One region of the Dactylosporangium darangshiense genome, then DNA from elsewhere that is predicted to be linked to it. Evidence: predicted binding sites of a transcription regulator. Region 1 holds the regulator's gene; the other holds the start of a gene.

Region 1 (7,329 bases):
CGCAGCTGGCTGGAGGCGTCGACGCCCTCGCCAACCTGAAAGGTCCACAGTGGACGGTCGGCGCGGTGCACCGCGACGCTGAGCGCCGGGACGCGGGCCTCCGCCTGGAGCTTTCGGGCCAGCCGCTCGTACCGCTGGACGGGCTTCATGCCGACACCATCGGCCCGAGCCGGCGCCCGCCGAGGACGTGTGCATGCACGTGGAAGACGTCCTGCCCGCCGTGCTCGCCGGTGTTGAAGATGACGCGGAACCCGCTCCCGACCAGCCCTTCGAGGTCGGCGACGGCCGCGGCGGCCGCGAGCACGTCCCCGGCCAGCGCCGGGTCGGCCTTGGCGAGCTCGGCGACGTCGGCGTGGTGCGCCTTCGGGACCACCAGCACATGGACGGGCGCCTTGGGCGCGATGTCGCGGAACGCGAGGGTCGTCGCGGTCTCGTGGACGATGGCCGCGGGCAGTTCACCAGCGACGATCCGGCAGAAAAGGCAGTCACTCGTCACGAATGCATCCTATGGGTTCGCCGGGGATCGATCTTGGCGGTTAGGGTACGCGCATGGCAGCTCGCAGAGTCCTCGTCACCGGCGCCTCGCGCGGCATCGGCGCGGCCGTCGCCCGCGCCTTCGCGGACAACGGCGATCGTGTCGCGGTCCACCGCCGCTCCCCCGGCGATCCCGGCCTGCCCGGCGAGGGCCACGCGGTGGTGGGCGGCGACCTGTCGGACCCGGACGCGACCCGCGCGCTGGTCGACGCCGCCGCCGAGGCCCTCGGCGGCCTCGACGTCGTGGTGAACAACGCCGCCGTGTACGTCGAGCACAAGATCCTCGGCACCGACTACGACCAGTGGCAGGCCGCCTGGCGCGAGACCCTCGCCGTCGACCTGCTCGCCCCCGCGAACATCTGCTGGGCCGCGGCTCGCCACCTGGGCCCCGGGGGCCGGATCGTGAACGTGTCCTCGCGGGGCGCCTTCCGCGGCGAGCCCGACCATCCCGCGTACGGCGCGGCGAAGGCCGGCCTCAACTCCCTCACGCAGAGCCTGGCCAAGGCCCTCGGCCCGCGGGGCATCGCCGTGACCGCGGTCGCACCCGGCTACGTGGCCACGGACATGGTCGAGTCGCTGATGGCGTCGGAGGAGGGCGCGGCGATCCGGGCGCAGAGCGCCTTCAACCGCGTGGCCACGCCGGAGGAGATCGCCGCCGCGATCCTCTTCCTCGCGTCGCCGCAGGCAGAGTGGTCCTCGGGCGCCGTACTGGACCTGAACGGCGCGAGCTACTTCCGCTGACCGAAGCGCGTAGCACGAAAGTCGGGCGCTGCGGAGCGGCCCTCTACACGGCGCATCGCCCACCGCCCGCGAGGCGGCGGAGTGCCCGGTTCGGAATAATTTATCGCCTGACGAGGTATAAATCCGACAAGTCGTGGCACGGAGTGCCCGACTTGTCGGAAAGCCAGCCGCGCCGGAGGACGACAGCAAGTCGAACAGGGTCGGGACCGAAGCGAACCGCGTGCGACGGGCAAGGGCCGGGCGGGCGGAACAGGGCGAGGGCCGGGCGGGTAGGACGGGACGCGTGTCTCGTTACCAGCGGCCCAGGCGCACCGACAAGGCGGCGACCGCGGCCGCGCCCGCCGTTGAAGTGCGCAAGACCTCGGGGCCCAGGCGCACCGGGGTGCCGTTCAAGGCCGCCAGCTCCTCCGGCGCCACTCCCCCCTCCGGGCCGACCACCAACGTGATCGAGCCGGTGGAAGGGAGCGGGACCGCGGAGAGGGGCGTCGAAGCCTCCTCGTGCAGGACCAGAACCGGGGCCGGGAAGGACAGCTGGCGGGTCGTCTGGGCGGCGGTCACCTCGGGCAGCCAGGCGCGGCGGGACTGCTTCACGGCCTCGCGTACCGTGGCGCGCCAGCGGTCCAGAGGCTTCGCGTCCTTCCAGCGGGCCACGCTGCGGGCTGCCTGCCAGGGGACGATGCGGTCGGCGCCGACCTCCGTCAGCAGCTGCACCGCGAGCTCGCCCCGCTCGCCCTTCGCGATGCCCTGTACCACGGTGATGGTGGGGTCGGGCGAAGGGACGTGGGAGGCGGCGTCGAGGGACAGGTCGAGCTCGCCCTTGCGGGCCGCGAGGACGACGGCGTGCAGCAGCGAGCCGCGGCCGTCGCCCAGCAGCAGCGCCTCCCCGGCGGTGAGGCGCTGCACGTTGGCCGCGTGGTGGCCCTCACTGCCGGCCAGGGTCCAGCGGTCGCCGGTTGGGAGCTCGTCGACCAGGAAGAGCGGCAGGCTCACGCGTGGCCGTTGAAGGCGTCGCGCATGCGGGAGAAGAAGCCGCCCTGCTTGGAGAGCTCCGCTACCTCCTCGCCCCGGCTGCGGGCGAACTCGCGCAGGATGCGCTCCTGCTCGGGCTCCAGGCGGGTCGGGGTGCGCACGTCGAGGTGGACGTAGAGGTCGCCGCGGCCGGCGCCGCGCAGGTGCGGGACGCCCTTGCCGCGGATGCGCAGCGTGGAGGTCGGCTGCGTGCCGGCCTTCACGTCGACCGTCTCCTCGCCGTCGAGGGTCTTGATGGTCAGGCGGGTGCCGAGCGCGGCCGCCGTCATCGGGACGGTGACGCGGCAGTGCAGGTCGTCGTCCTTGCGCGAGTACACGTCGTGCGGGCGCTCGTGGATCTCGACGTAGAGGTCGCCGGGCGGGCCGCCGCCGGGGCCGACCTCGCCCTGCTGGGCCAGGCGGATGCGCATGCCGTCCTCGACGCCGGACGGGATCTTGACGGTGAGCGAGCGGCGGGTGCGGACCCGGCCGTCGCCGCCGCAGGTCGCGCACGGGTGCGGGATGACGGTGCCGAAGCCCTGGCAGGCGGAGCAGGGGCGGGCCGAGACGACCTGGCCGAGGAAGGTGCGCTGCACGGACTGGACCTCGCCGCGGCCCTGGCAGATCTCGCAGGTCTGCGGGTGCGTGCCGGGCGCGGTGCCGGCGCCCTGGCAGGTGGTGCACACGACGGCGGTGTCCACCTGGATCGGCGCCTCGACGCCGAAGGCGGTCTCGTGCAGGTCGAGGTCGAGGCGCAGGATCGCGTCGGCGCCGGGGCGCACGCGCGGCCGGGGGCCGCGGGCGGACTGGGTGCCGAAGAAGGCGTCCATGATGTCCTGGAAGCCCACGAAGGCGCCGCCGGCCGGGCCGGCTCCGCCGCCGCTGGGTGCCAGCGGGTCGCCGCCGAGGTCGACCATCTCGCGCTTGCGCGGGTCGGACAGGACCTCGTAGGCGGCGTTGATCTCCTTGAACTTCTCCTGCGCCGCCGGGTCGGGATTGACGTCCGGGTGGAATTCGCGGGCCAACCGACGGTAGGCCCGCTTGATCTCATCGGCCGTGGAGTCGCGCTTGACGCCGAGAATCCCGTAATAGTCCTTCGCCACTGAGTCCTATGCCCCTGAGATAGATGTCAGCTCTGTGCCAGCAGGTCGCCGACGTAGCGTGCCACGGCGCGCACGGTCGCGATGTTTCCGGGGTAATCCATGCGGGTCGGGCCGAGCACGCCCATGCCGCCGACGACCATCGTCCCGGGCCCGTAGCCGGTGGCCACGATCGACGCGGTCCGCAGGTCCTCGATCTCGTTCTCGTCGCCGATGCGCACCCGGGTCATGCTGGGCTCGACCTCGCCGAAGAGCTTGAGCAGGATGACCTCCTCCTCGAGGGCCTCGAGGATCGGCCGCAGCGAGCCCTGGAAGTCCAGCAGGCCGCCGCGGGCCAGGTTGGCGGTGCCGGCGAGCGCGATGCGCTCCTCGGACCGCTCGACCAGCGTCTCCAGCAGCACCGTCGACAGGGCCGTCATCGGCGGGCGCAGGCTCGCCGCCGCCTCCTCGACGAGCGCCACCACCAGCGGCGGGGTGTCGGCCAGCCGCTTGCCGACCAGCTTCTCGTTGATGACGCGACGCAGCTCGGTCACGTCGTCGGCGAGGATCGGGCCGGGCAGGTCGACCAGGCGCTGCTCCACCCGGCCGGTCTCGGCGATCATGACCACCATGAGCCGTGTGGTGGAGATCGGCACCAGCTCGAAGTGCCGCACGCTCGCGCGGGACAGGCTCGGATACTGCACCACGGCCACCTGCCGGGTGAGCTGTGCGAGCAGCCGGACGGTGCGGTGGACCACGTCGTCGAGGTCGACCGCGCCGATGAGGAACCGCTCGATCGCCCGGCGCTCGGCCTGGCTGAGCGGCTTGACGCGGGAGAGCTTGTCCACGAACAGCCGGTAGCCGGCGTCGGTGGGCACCCGGCCCGCACTGGTGTGCGGCTGCCTGATGTACCCCTCCTCCTCCAGCACCGCCATGTCGTTACGGACCGTCGCCGGAGATACCCGCAGGTTGTGCCGCTCGACGAGCGCCTTGCTCCCTACCGGTTCCTGAGTGGCGACGTAGTCCTCGACGATGGCGCGCAGCACCTCGAGCTTGCGCTCGTCAAGGGCCATGGCACCTCCTCGCGGACTGGCACTCCCAGATAGTGAGTGCCAGTCTACGTCAGTCGCGCAGGGGCACGCGATGATCGTTTGGCGCACCATAGACGGCAAGGCCGCTGGACAGGGCAAAAGATGTCCAAAAGAAGTCATGTCGTGTCGCTGGCGCCACTTGATCGGGCCCCCTACCGTGACCCCCATGAGTGAGCCACCTCGCCCCCCGGGGGAATACGGCATGCCGTCGGACCCCAACTCCGTTCCTCCCTCGTACTCGGCGCCGGGCGAGGCCCCCGGATCCGGGTACCCGCCGCCCTCCAGCGGCGGCGGCGCATACGCCCCTCCGCCGACCTCCGGCGCGGGCTACCAGCAGCCCGGGTATCAGCAGCCGGGGTACCAGCAGCCCGGTTACCAGCAGCCGGGCAACGCCTACGGCGCCTACCAGCAGCCCGGCGCGTACGGTGCGCCCGGCAGCGTCGGGCCGGCCCCGGTCGGCTACGCCAACAACGACGAGAAGACCTGGGCCCAGATCGCCCACTTCGGCGGCCTCGTGGGCTTCATCGGCCCGCTCGTCGCGCTGCTGGCCAAGGGCAACGAGTCGCCGACCGTCAAGGCGCACGCGACCGAGGCCCTGAACTTCCACATCACGTGGGGCATCGCCGTGCTCGTCTCGGTCATCATCGCGATCTGCTCGTTCGGCATCCTGTTCTTCCTGCCGATCCTCGTGCTGATCGTGCCGTGGGTCTTCTCGATCATCGGCGGCATGAAGGCCACGAACGGCGAGCTGTACCACTACCCGATGAGCATTCGCATGATCAAGTAGGACCCGGGGGCGCGGGCTCACGTGAGGGCCCGCGCCACCCCGTCGGCGAGCAGGCGCCCGCGCAGCGTGAGCACCGCCCGCCCCGCCGCGAACGCCGACGGATCCAGCTGCCCGTCGGCCAGGCAGTCCCGCGCGCCGGCCAGCCCGGCGTCGTCGAGCGCGGACAGCGGGAGGCCATCGGCGAGCCGGATGCGCAGCAGCACGTCCTCCATGTGCCGTTCCTCCGCCGTCAGTACCTCACGAGCCTGCCCCGGCGACGTGGAGTCCGCCAGGCGCGCCGCATAGGCGTGCGGGTGCTTGACGTTCCACCAGCGCACCCCGCCGACGTGGCTGTGCGCGCCCGGGCCGAGCCCCCACCAGTCGCCGCCGCGCCAGTACAGCTCGTTGTGCCGGCACGGCGAGTCCTTCGACCAGTTCGACACCTCGTACCAGCCGAAGCCCGCGGCCGCGAGCGCCTCGTCGGCGGCGAGGTAGCGGTCGGCGGCCACGTCGTCGTCGGGGTAGGGCAGCTCGCCCCGGCGCATCCGGGCGGCCATGCGCGTGCCGTCCTCGACGATCAGCGCGTAGGCGCTGACGTGGTCCACGCCGGCGTCGACGACCGCGCGCAGCGAGTCCGCGAAGTCCTCCGGGCGCTCTCCCGGCGTACCGTAAATGAGATCGAGATTGACCCGGTCGAAGCCGGCGGCCCGGGCCTGCGCCGCGACCAGCGGCGGGCGCCCCGGCGTGTGGCGGCGGTCCAGCACCGCCAGCACGTGCGGCGCGGCCGACTGCATGCCGAGCGAGATGCGGTTGAAGCCGGCCGCAGCCAGCTCCCGCAGCGACGACGGGTCGACCGACTCGGGGTTGGCCTCGGTGGTGACCTCGGCGTCGCCGGCCAGGCCCCAGGTGCGGTCGATGCCCTCCAGGATGCGTGCGAGCTCGGCCGGCGGCAGCAGCGTCGGGGTGCCGCCGCCGAAGAACACGGTGTCGACCCGCGACGGGCGGACCACCTTCGCGGCCAGCGCCAGCTCGTCGAGCACCTGCTCGGCATAGCCGGCGCTCAGCACGCCCTCGCTCGCCGTGTAGGTGTTGAAGTCGCAGTACCCGCAGCGGGACGCGCAGAAGGGGACGTGGACGTAGACGCCGAAGCCGGCGCGCCCGGCGCCGTCGGCAACGCCGTCGGGCAGGGCGCCGTCGCGGGGTATCGGCTCACCTTCTGGTAGTACTCCGGGCATTTCACTAGTGTGCCCGCATGTCTCTCGTGCGGTCACAAACCGAGCGGGGCGTGGCGACGCTCACCCTGGACAGCCCCGCCAACCGCAACGCGCTGTCCACGGCCCTGATCGACGAACTGCTGGCCGCACTGGCGGCGGCCGAGGCCGACGCCGCGGTGCGCGCGGTCGTGCTCACCCACACCGGGCCGGTGTTCTGCTCCGGCGCCGACCTGAAGGAGACCGCGGAGGCGTTCGGCGCCGGCCGGCCGCCGATCAGCCGGCTCGGGGACGTCCTCGCCGCGATCTGGGAGGGCGGCAAGCCGGTCGTGGCCCGGGTCGCCGGGCCCGCGCGGGCCGGCGGGCTCGGCCTGATCGCCGCCGCCGATATCGCCGTGTGCAGCACCGATGCGACGTTCGCGTTCACCGAGGTGCGCATCGGCGTGATCCCCGCAGTGATCTCCGCCACAGTGCTGCCGCGACTGTCGTCGCGGGACGCCGCCGAGCTCTACCTGACCGGCGCGACGTTCGACGGGGAACGGGCCGCCCGGGCCGGCCTCGTCACCGCCGCCGTCGACCCGGCCGGGCTCGACGCCGCCGTCGCCGAATACGTGGCCGATCTGGTCAAGGGCGCGCCCGGAGCCCTGGCCGGCACCAAGGCGCTGCTGCGGCGCCGGAAACCCGACACGTTCCGCGACGAGATCGCGGCCCTTACCGAGCTCTCTGTCGGATATTTCGGATCCGCCGAGGGCAGGGAGGGCATCATGGCATTCCGGGAAAAAAGGTCCCCTAGCTGGCTGCCCGACGGCGCCGCCTGACGCCGCGGCATGGCAGATGGCACGTACGCTGGTCGACCTGACGACGGGAGGTGACGGATGCGGGCTCGGAGGCTCATCACG
Region 2 (7,329 bases), on a different contig from region 1:
CAGAGCCGTGCCCGGGCCCACACCGAGGCTGATTGGGGCTACCGTTGAGGCGTGCACGAAGAGCCCATCGACCCGTTCGCCGGCGACCCGGCCGATCCGTCGGCCGAGCTCGACGACAGCGGAAGCGAAGACCCGTTGACCGCCGCCGAGCGCCAGGACGTTCTCGAGGACCTTGCCGACCTCGAGATCTACCAGGCGCTGCTCACGGCGATCGGCGTCCGCGGGCTCGTCATCGAGTGCGAGGACTGCCACGAGCCGCACTATTTCGACTGGGACCTGCTGCGGGGCAACCTGAAACACCTGCTGACCTCCGGGCGCCCGCGGGTGCACGAGCCCGCCTTCGACCCCGACCCGGACCACTACGTCACATGGGAGTACGCGCGGGGTTACGCTGACGGTGTTCACGACGCCCTGGCGAGCGCGACCGACGACAACGACGGCTGAGCAGGCTCTCGTTTAGGTTTTTCGCGGCAGGGGTACGCCTCCGGCATGCCTTGGATGGCCTGCCCGAACGTCGTGCCCAGCGACGCTAGCTCACGAGCCCGGCGCGAAACGCCGCCGCGACCGCGTGTGCCCGGTCACGCGCGCCCAGCTTCCGGAACAGCCGGCGAGCGTGCGTCTTGACCGTGTCCTCGGAGACGAAGAGCTCGCGGCCGATCTCGGCGTTGCTCTTGCCGTCCGCCATCCCGCGCAGCACCTGCAGCTCACGCTCGGTCAGCTCCACCCGGCGACGGGGCGGCTCGCCCGGCGAGTCGCCGCGCTGCTGCGGCACCCCGGCGCCGGCGACCCGTGCGCTCGGCACGCCGACCGTGGTGCGCGCGCTGCCGGCCAGCCCGCGGCCGGCCTGGAGGACGCCGCCGGTGGCCTGCTTCGGCACGGCCACGCGCGCCTGCAGCACCGGCTCGCCGTTACTGCGGCCCACCTGGCTGAGCACCAGCAGCACCGCCTTGGCCAGCGTCGTGACCGGGTCGGCCGTGTCCACCCGGATGACCGCCCGCGCGCCGGCGGCGATCGCCGCCGCGGCCGCGCGGGGCTCCTCCGTGCCGAAGAAGACCACCGTCGCGCCCGGCGCCACGGCCAGAACCCGCCGCGAGAACTCGGCGCTGTCGGGGCGTGACAGCGACGGGTCCGCCAGCACCAGGTCGACCGGCTGCTCACTGAGCCGCGCCAGGGCCTCGACCATCGTGACGGCGGTCCGCACCGCGTGTGCCACTCCCAGCCTGGCCGCGGCCGCGGCAACCGTCTGTGCCGCGACCTGTGTTCGCACACACACCAAAATCGTACGCACCGTCGTGCTCCTCTCTCTCAAAGAGAGAAACACGAAATGGCGAGATCTAGACGTGGTTTCGCCGCGATTGACTCACGAGAAATTGACGGAAGGCATGCCGTTACCCGCGGCGGTCTCGCGCGTTGTACCGGGAATGTGCGACGCGCGAATTCCAGGCCGCACGCCTGGAAGGAGGAGCGAATGACGAATGTGACCCGTTTGCCCGGTCCCATCGCGGACGTGTGGGACTGGCAGCGGCTCGGCCTGTGCCGGGGCCGCGACAGCGCGCAGTTCTTCCATCCCGACGGCGAGCGAGGCGCGTCGCGCGGCCGCCGGGAGGCTGCCGCCAAGAACGTGTGCCGGGCCTGCCCGGTGCGCGCCGAGTGCGCCGCGCAGGCGCTCGCCACGCGCGAGCCCTACGGCGTGTGGGGCGGCTTCACCGAGGGCGAGCGGCTGCGGCTGCTCGCGCTGGGCTGGGAGGACACCGCCGACCGGCGGCACACCCGCGTGGACGTGTCGCGGCTGGAGGCCAAGCTCGGCCTGCGCCCGACCCCGCCCGTACCCTCGGCCAACGCGGGCACCCAGCAGCCACTGCGCAGCGCGCCGGGCCGCCCGGCCCCGACGCACCCGGCACCGGGCGTGCCGTCACAGCGCCGCCCGCAGGTCTCGGCCGGCGGCTCCCGCTCCCGCTCCGCGGCGCGGTAGAACGCCTACTTGACGTCGACCTCAATCGAGTGCCATCCCGTGGCGCCGTCCGGATCGGGCGGCGCCACGGCGTTGGTCTGGGTCTCCCCGCCGTTGTCGGTGGCGCGCACGGTCAGCCGGTGCTTGCCGGGCGTTGCCGACCATTTCAGCGTCCACTGCCGCCACGTGTCGATCGACGGTACGGGCAGCAGCGTCGCCTCCTGCCAGGGCCCTTGATCGATTTGTACCTCGACCTTGGAAATGCCGCGGTGCTGCGCCCAGGCGACCCCGCCGATCGTGATCTCGCCCGCCCGGGGATTACCGCCGTCGCGCGGGGCGTCGATTCTCGATTCGGTCTTGATCGGCCCCTTGGCGGCCCAGCCGCGCTTGATCCAATATGCGTCGAAATCGGCGAACGAGGATAGTTCGAGTTCGACGAGCCATTTTGTCGCGGATACGTATCCGTACAATCCCGGCACCACCATCCGCACCGGAAAACCGTGCTCGATCGGCAGCGGCTCGCCGTTCATGGCAATGGCGAGCATGGCGTCCCGGCCGTCGGTGAGCACCGCCGTCGGGGTGCCCGCCGTGAACCCGTCGATCGAGCGGCTCACGACCTGGTCGGCGCCATCCTTGGGCCGCGCCTCGGCGAGCAGGTCGGCGACCCTGACGCCCTGCCACTTGGCGTTGCCGATGAGCCCGCCGCCCACCTCGTTCGAGACGCAGGCGAGCGTGATGTACCGCTCGATCATCGGCCGCCGCAGAAGCTCCTGGTAGCTGATGGTGATCTCCTTCTCGACGCGGCCGTGGATGCGCAGCTGCCAGTCCTCGCTCGTCAGCTGCGGTACCACCAGGGCGGTGTCGATCAGGTAGAAGTCCTTGTTCGGGGTCACGAACGGCGCGAGGTCGGGCAGGTTGGCGTCGGCCTCGGGCGGCAGCGGCGCGACGGTGTTGGGCGGCACGCTGGGCAGCGTGATCGTGGCCCGGTCGGCCTCGACGCTGCGCCGGGTGGACCACCAGCGGCTGGCAAACCCGGCGACGGCGGCGCCGAGCAGCGTGTACCCGGCGGCGCGCAGGAACCAGCGCCGCTGCTCGGGGTCGGCGTTGTCGCCGGCTTCGTGCGTGGACAGCCAGCGCAGCACCCCCGCGCCGGCAGCCGCCCCGACGAGCGTGGGCACGAACGCGTACCAGGGCGCGTTGTGCCGGCTGAGCGCGGCGACGATCCCGACGAGCGCGAAGACGCCGATTCCGATATATCCGATATATGGCCGTTTCGCGGCGAGCACGCCGATGATCGCGGCGAACACGGCGAGCAGGACGACGGTCCCGACGCTGAGGGCGAGCTTGTCGTAGGTGTAGAAGACCTGGACCGCGAATTCCTTGACGCCCGCCGGCACGTTGTCGATGACCACACCACCGACGCTGACCAGCGGAGACGTGCTCGCGCCGGTGAGGATGGCGACGATCTCGGCAACACCGAGCGCGACGCCTGCGGCGGTCAGTACTGCGAGCGCACCGAACCTACGAGTCTGCACGCCCCCAGCATGCGGCGATCATCCCGGCGCCACCAAGCCCGGTAATAGGTCCCTAATGTTTCTCCCAGGCACCGATCGCGGCCGAATTTTCCCCCGACGAGGTATAAATCCGGCAAGTCGTGGCGCGGAGCGCCCGACTTGTCGGGAAAATGAACGGGCCCCGAGCGAGAGTGCTCGGGGCCCGCGGAAAAGCAACCGGTCAGAAGCCCGGGCCGTGCGAGTGACCGTGGCCGTGGCCGTGACCGCCGGCGGCGGGCTCCGGGGCGGCTGGCTTGTCGACGATCAGGCTCTCCGTGGTGAGCAGCAGGCCGGCGATCGACGCGGCGTTGGCGACCGCGCTGTGCGTCACCTTCACCGGGTCGACGATGCCGGACTTCACCAGGTCGACGTACTCACCGGTGGCGGCGTCCAGGCCGTGGCCGAAGTCGAGCGCCGAGACCTTGCCGACCACGACGTACCCGTCGAAGCCTGCGTTCTGAGCGATCCACCGCAGCGGCTCGACCAGGGCCTTGCGCACGATGGAGACGCCGACCTTCTCGTCGCCGGTGAGGCCGAGGTCGCCGTCCAGGACCGAGAGGATCTGGGCCAGTGCGGCGCCGCCGCCGGGGACGATGCCCTCCTGGACCGCGGCCTTCGTCGCGGAGATCGCGTCCTCGATGCGGTGCTTGCGCTCCTTCATCTCGACCTCGGTCGCGGCGCCGGCCTTGATGACCGCGACGCCGCCCGCGAGCTTGGCGACCCGCTCGTTGAGCTTCTCCTTGTCCCAGTCGGAGTCGGAGGCCTCGATCTCCTTGCGCAGCTGCTCGACGCGCGCGGTGACCTCGGAGCGGTCGCCGCCGCCGTCGACGATCGTGGTCAGGTCCTTGGTGACCACGACGCGGCGGGCGGTGCCCAGCTGCTCCAGGCCGACGCCCTCGAGCTTGTACCCGAGCTCCGGCGCGACCAGCTCGGCGCCGGTCAGGATCGAGATGTCCTGCAGCATCGCCTTGCGGCGGTCGCCGAAGCCGGGCGCCTTGACCGCGACGACCTTGAAGGTCTTGCGGATGGCGTTCACGACGAGGGTCGACAGGGCCTGGCCCTCGACGTCCTCGGCGATGATCAGCAGCGGCTTGCTGTTCTGGACGATCTTCTCCAGGAGGGGCAGCAGCTCCTCGATGGCGGAGATCTTCTGGGTGGTGATGAGGACGTACGCGTCCTCGAGGACCGCCTCCTGCGCCTCGCCGTCGGTGACGAAGTGCGGGGAGATGAAGCCCTTGTCGAACTGCATGCCCTCGGTGACCTCGAGCTCGGTCGTGAGGGTCGAGCCCTCCTCGACCGTGATGACGCCGTCGCGGCCGACCCGCTCCATCGCCGAGGCGATCAGGTCGCCGATGGTGGCGTCCTGCGCGGAGATGGTGGCGACCTGGGCGATCTCGGTGTGGCTCGCGACCGGGGTGGCCTTGTCCTTGAGCGCCTGCACGACCGCGGCCGCAGCCTGGTCGATGCCGCGCTTGAGCCCGGCCGGGTTGGTGCCGGCGGTCACGTTGCGCAGGCCCTCGCGGACGAGCGCCTGTGCCAGGACCGTCGCCGTGGTGGTGCCGTCACCGGCCACGTCGTTGGTCTTGGTGGCGACCTCCTTGACCAGCTGCGCGCCGAGGTTCTCGTACGGGTTGGCGAGCTCGATCTCCTTGGCGATCGTCACGCCGTCGTTGGTGATGGTGGGCGCACCGAACTTCTTGTCCAGGACGACATTGCGTCCCCGGGGGCCGAGCGTGACCTTGACCGTGTCGGCCAGGCGGTTGACGCCGTGCTCCAGCAGGTGGCGCGCCTCGTCGGAGAAGCTCAGGATCTTCGCCATGCTATGGATTCCCTTCAAAGCGACACCGCCCCGGCTGCCTCGCGCCTACGCACGGGTCCGGGGCGGTGGCCACTGCTTATTTGGACTTGATCACTTCTCGATGACGGCCAGCACGTCGCGGGCGGAGAGCACCAGGTACTCAGCGCCGGCGTACTTGACCTCGGTGCCGCCGTACTTCGAGTAGATGACGGTGTCGCCGACCTTGACGTCGATCGGCACCCGGTTGCCCTTGTCGTCGATGCGACCCGGGCCGACCGCGATGACGGTGCCCTCCTGGGGCTTCTCCTTCGCGGTGTCCGGAATGACGATGCCCGAGGCGGTGGTCGTCTCAGCCTCGTTGGCCTGGACCAGGATGCGGTCCTCGAGTGGCTTGATCGCAACCTGCGTCGCGGTAGTCACGGGCATACCCTCCAAGGGTATCGAGCTTGTTAATCGAGTGCCCGGTGAAGCCGTCGTCGCGGGTGCCGGCCCCGGCCGGGTTTACTGGCACCCTCGACACGAGAGTGCTAATCGGAGGTTATGTCGACGGCTAGCACTCCGTCAACTAGAGTGCCAGACACGCCGCGAAATCACCCAGTGATCCCCGCCGGATAATCAGCGGGTGGAGTTCGACGACGTGCTGGCACTGGACACCGAGGCCGGCCGAGCCGCCCTCGCCGCGGCCACCGACCTGCCCGACGGCGACCCGCTCGCCGCCGCCTCCGCGCTGCGCGCCCGCGGGTTCGCACCGGCACTGGCCGCGGCGGCGCTGACCCAGGTGGCCCTGCGCCGCCGGGCCACCGCCAAGTTCGGCCCGGACGCCGCCGTCATGCTCTTCACCCGTGCCGGCCTCGAGCAGGCCACCCGCGCCCCGGTCGCCCGGCGCCGGGCCGAGCGCATGGCCGCCGCGGGCGCCCGCCGGATCGCCGACCTCGGCTGCGGCATCGGCGCCGACACCATCGCGTTCGCCCGGGCGGGACTGCAGGTCCTGGCCGTCGACGCATCCCCCGCCACCGCCGCCGTGGCGGAGGCCAACGTCCGAGCGCTGCATCTGGCGGATTCGGTACACCTGGAGGCCCGCGACGCCACCGAGGTCCCGCTCGACGCCGTGGACGCCGTGTTCTGCGACCCGGCCCGCCGCACGTCGGGCGGGCGGCGGGTGTTCGACCCGCGCGCGTACTCGCCGCCGTGGGAGTTCGTGGCCGGGCTGGCTCAGCGGGTACCACTGGCGGCTTTGAAACTCGCCCCGGGAATCGACCACGACCTGCTCCCCGCCGGGGCCGAGGGTGAGTGGGTGTCCGTGGACGGCGACGTTGTCGAGGCGGCGGCCTGGTGTGGTCCGCTCGCGGCGGCACCGCGCCGGGCGACCGTCCTGCGCGGCGACGAGGCGCACGAGCTCACCGGCACCGGCGCGGAGCGCGCCCCGGCCGGCCCGCTCGGCGGGTATCTCTACGACCCCGACGGCGCCGTCGTGCGCGCCCACCTGGTCGCGGAGCTCGCCGAGTCCCTCGACGGCCGGCTGCTGGACGAGACGATCGCGTACGTCACGGCCGACGTGGCACGCGCCACCCCGTTCGCCCGCTGCTACGCGATCGAGGAGCGCCTGCCGATCGCACTGAAGAAGCTGCGCGCCGCCCTGCGCGCCCTCGACGTCGGCTCCCTGCAGATCCTCAAGCGCGGCTCCGCGCACGACGTCGAGGACCTGCGCCGCCAGCTGCGCCTCGAGGGCTCCCGCGACGCCGTGCTGGCCCTGACCCGCATCGCCGGCGAGCCCGCCGCGCTGCTGCTCAGATCAACGGGTGCCCGAGCCGCCGCTGCAGGTCGTTGAGCACGTCCTCGGCCAGCAGGTCCGGCGTGCGCAGCCCGAGTTGCCCGAGCAGCTGGCGCCCGGTGTCGCGGCACATCTCGTACGTCAGGCGGTCGTTGAGCCAGCGCAGCCACTCGACGATGTCGTTGACGTAGAACGCGACGCTCTGCTCGGAGTTGCGCTGCCGCCGCTCCTCGGACACCACCATCAGCGCCGCGGC

The links. Region 1 encodes HrcA, which represses chaperone genes, less so after heat shock. Its sites were predicted from a motif close to GGTTNGCACNCTCNNNNNGAGNGTGCNAACC; they were not measured.
Region 2: the regulator HrcA is predicted to act here: its motif matches at 5,805-5,835, upstream of groES (co-chaperone GroES).

What each region holds. Positions count from the first base shown of each region.
Region 1 covers NZ_BAABAT010000068.1:1,355-8,683, forward strand. Annotated here, with positions in the region: gene ABD901_RS53455 (serine hydrolase domain-containing protein) at 1-149, opposite strand, end outside; gene ABD901_RS53460 (histidine triad nucleotide-binding protein) at 146-496, opposite strand; gene ABD901_RS53465 (SDR family NAD(P)-dependent oxidoreductase) at 550-1,275, shown strand; gene ABD901_RS53470 (16S rRNA (uracil(1498)-N(3))-methyltransferase) at 1,567-2,265, opposite strand; gene dnaJ (molecular chaperone DnaJ) at 2,262-3,386, opposite strand; gene hrcA (heat-inducible transcriptional repressor HrcA) at 3,413-4,435, opposite strand; gene ABD901_RS53485 (DUF4870 domain-containing protein) at 4,620-5,240, shown strand; gene hemW (radical SAM family heme chaperone HemW) at 5,258-6,454, opposite strand; gene ABD901_RS53495 (enoyl-CoA hydratase-related protein) at 6,472-7,248, shown strand; gene ABD901_RS53500 (VldE C-terminal domain-containing protein) at 7,306-7,329, shown strand, end outside.
Region 2 covers NZ_BAABAT010000006.1:117,756-125,084, forward strand. Annotated here, with positions in the region: gene ABD901_RS14560 (DUF5319 domain-containing protein) at 52-444, shown strand; gene ABD901_RS14565 (helix-turn-helix domain-containing protein) at 530-1,288, opposite strand; partial or broken gene ABD901_RS14570 (WhiB family transcriptional regulator) at 1,469-1,834, shown strand; gene ABD901_RS14575 (molybdopterin-dependent oxidoreductase) at 1,978-3,486, opposite strand; gene groL (chaperonin GroEL) at 3,686-5,323, opposite strand; gene groES (co-chaperone GroES) at 5,414-5,728, opposite strand; gene ABD901_RS14590 (class I SAM-dependent methyltransferase) at 5,925-7,130, shown strand; gene ABD901_RS14595 (hypothetical protein) at 7,090-7,329, opposite strand, start outside.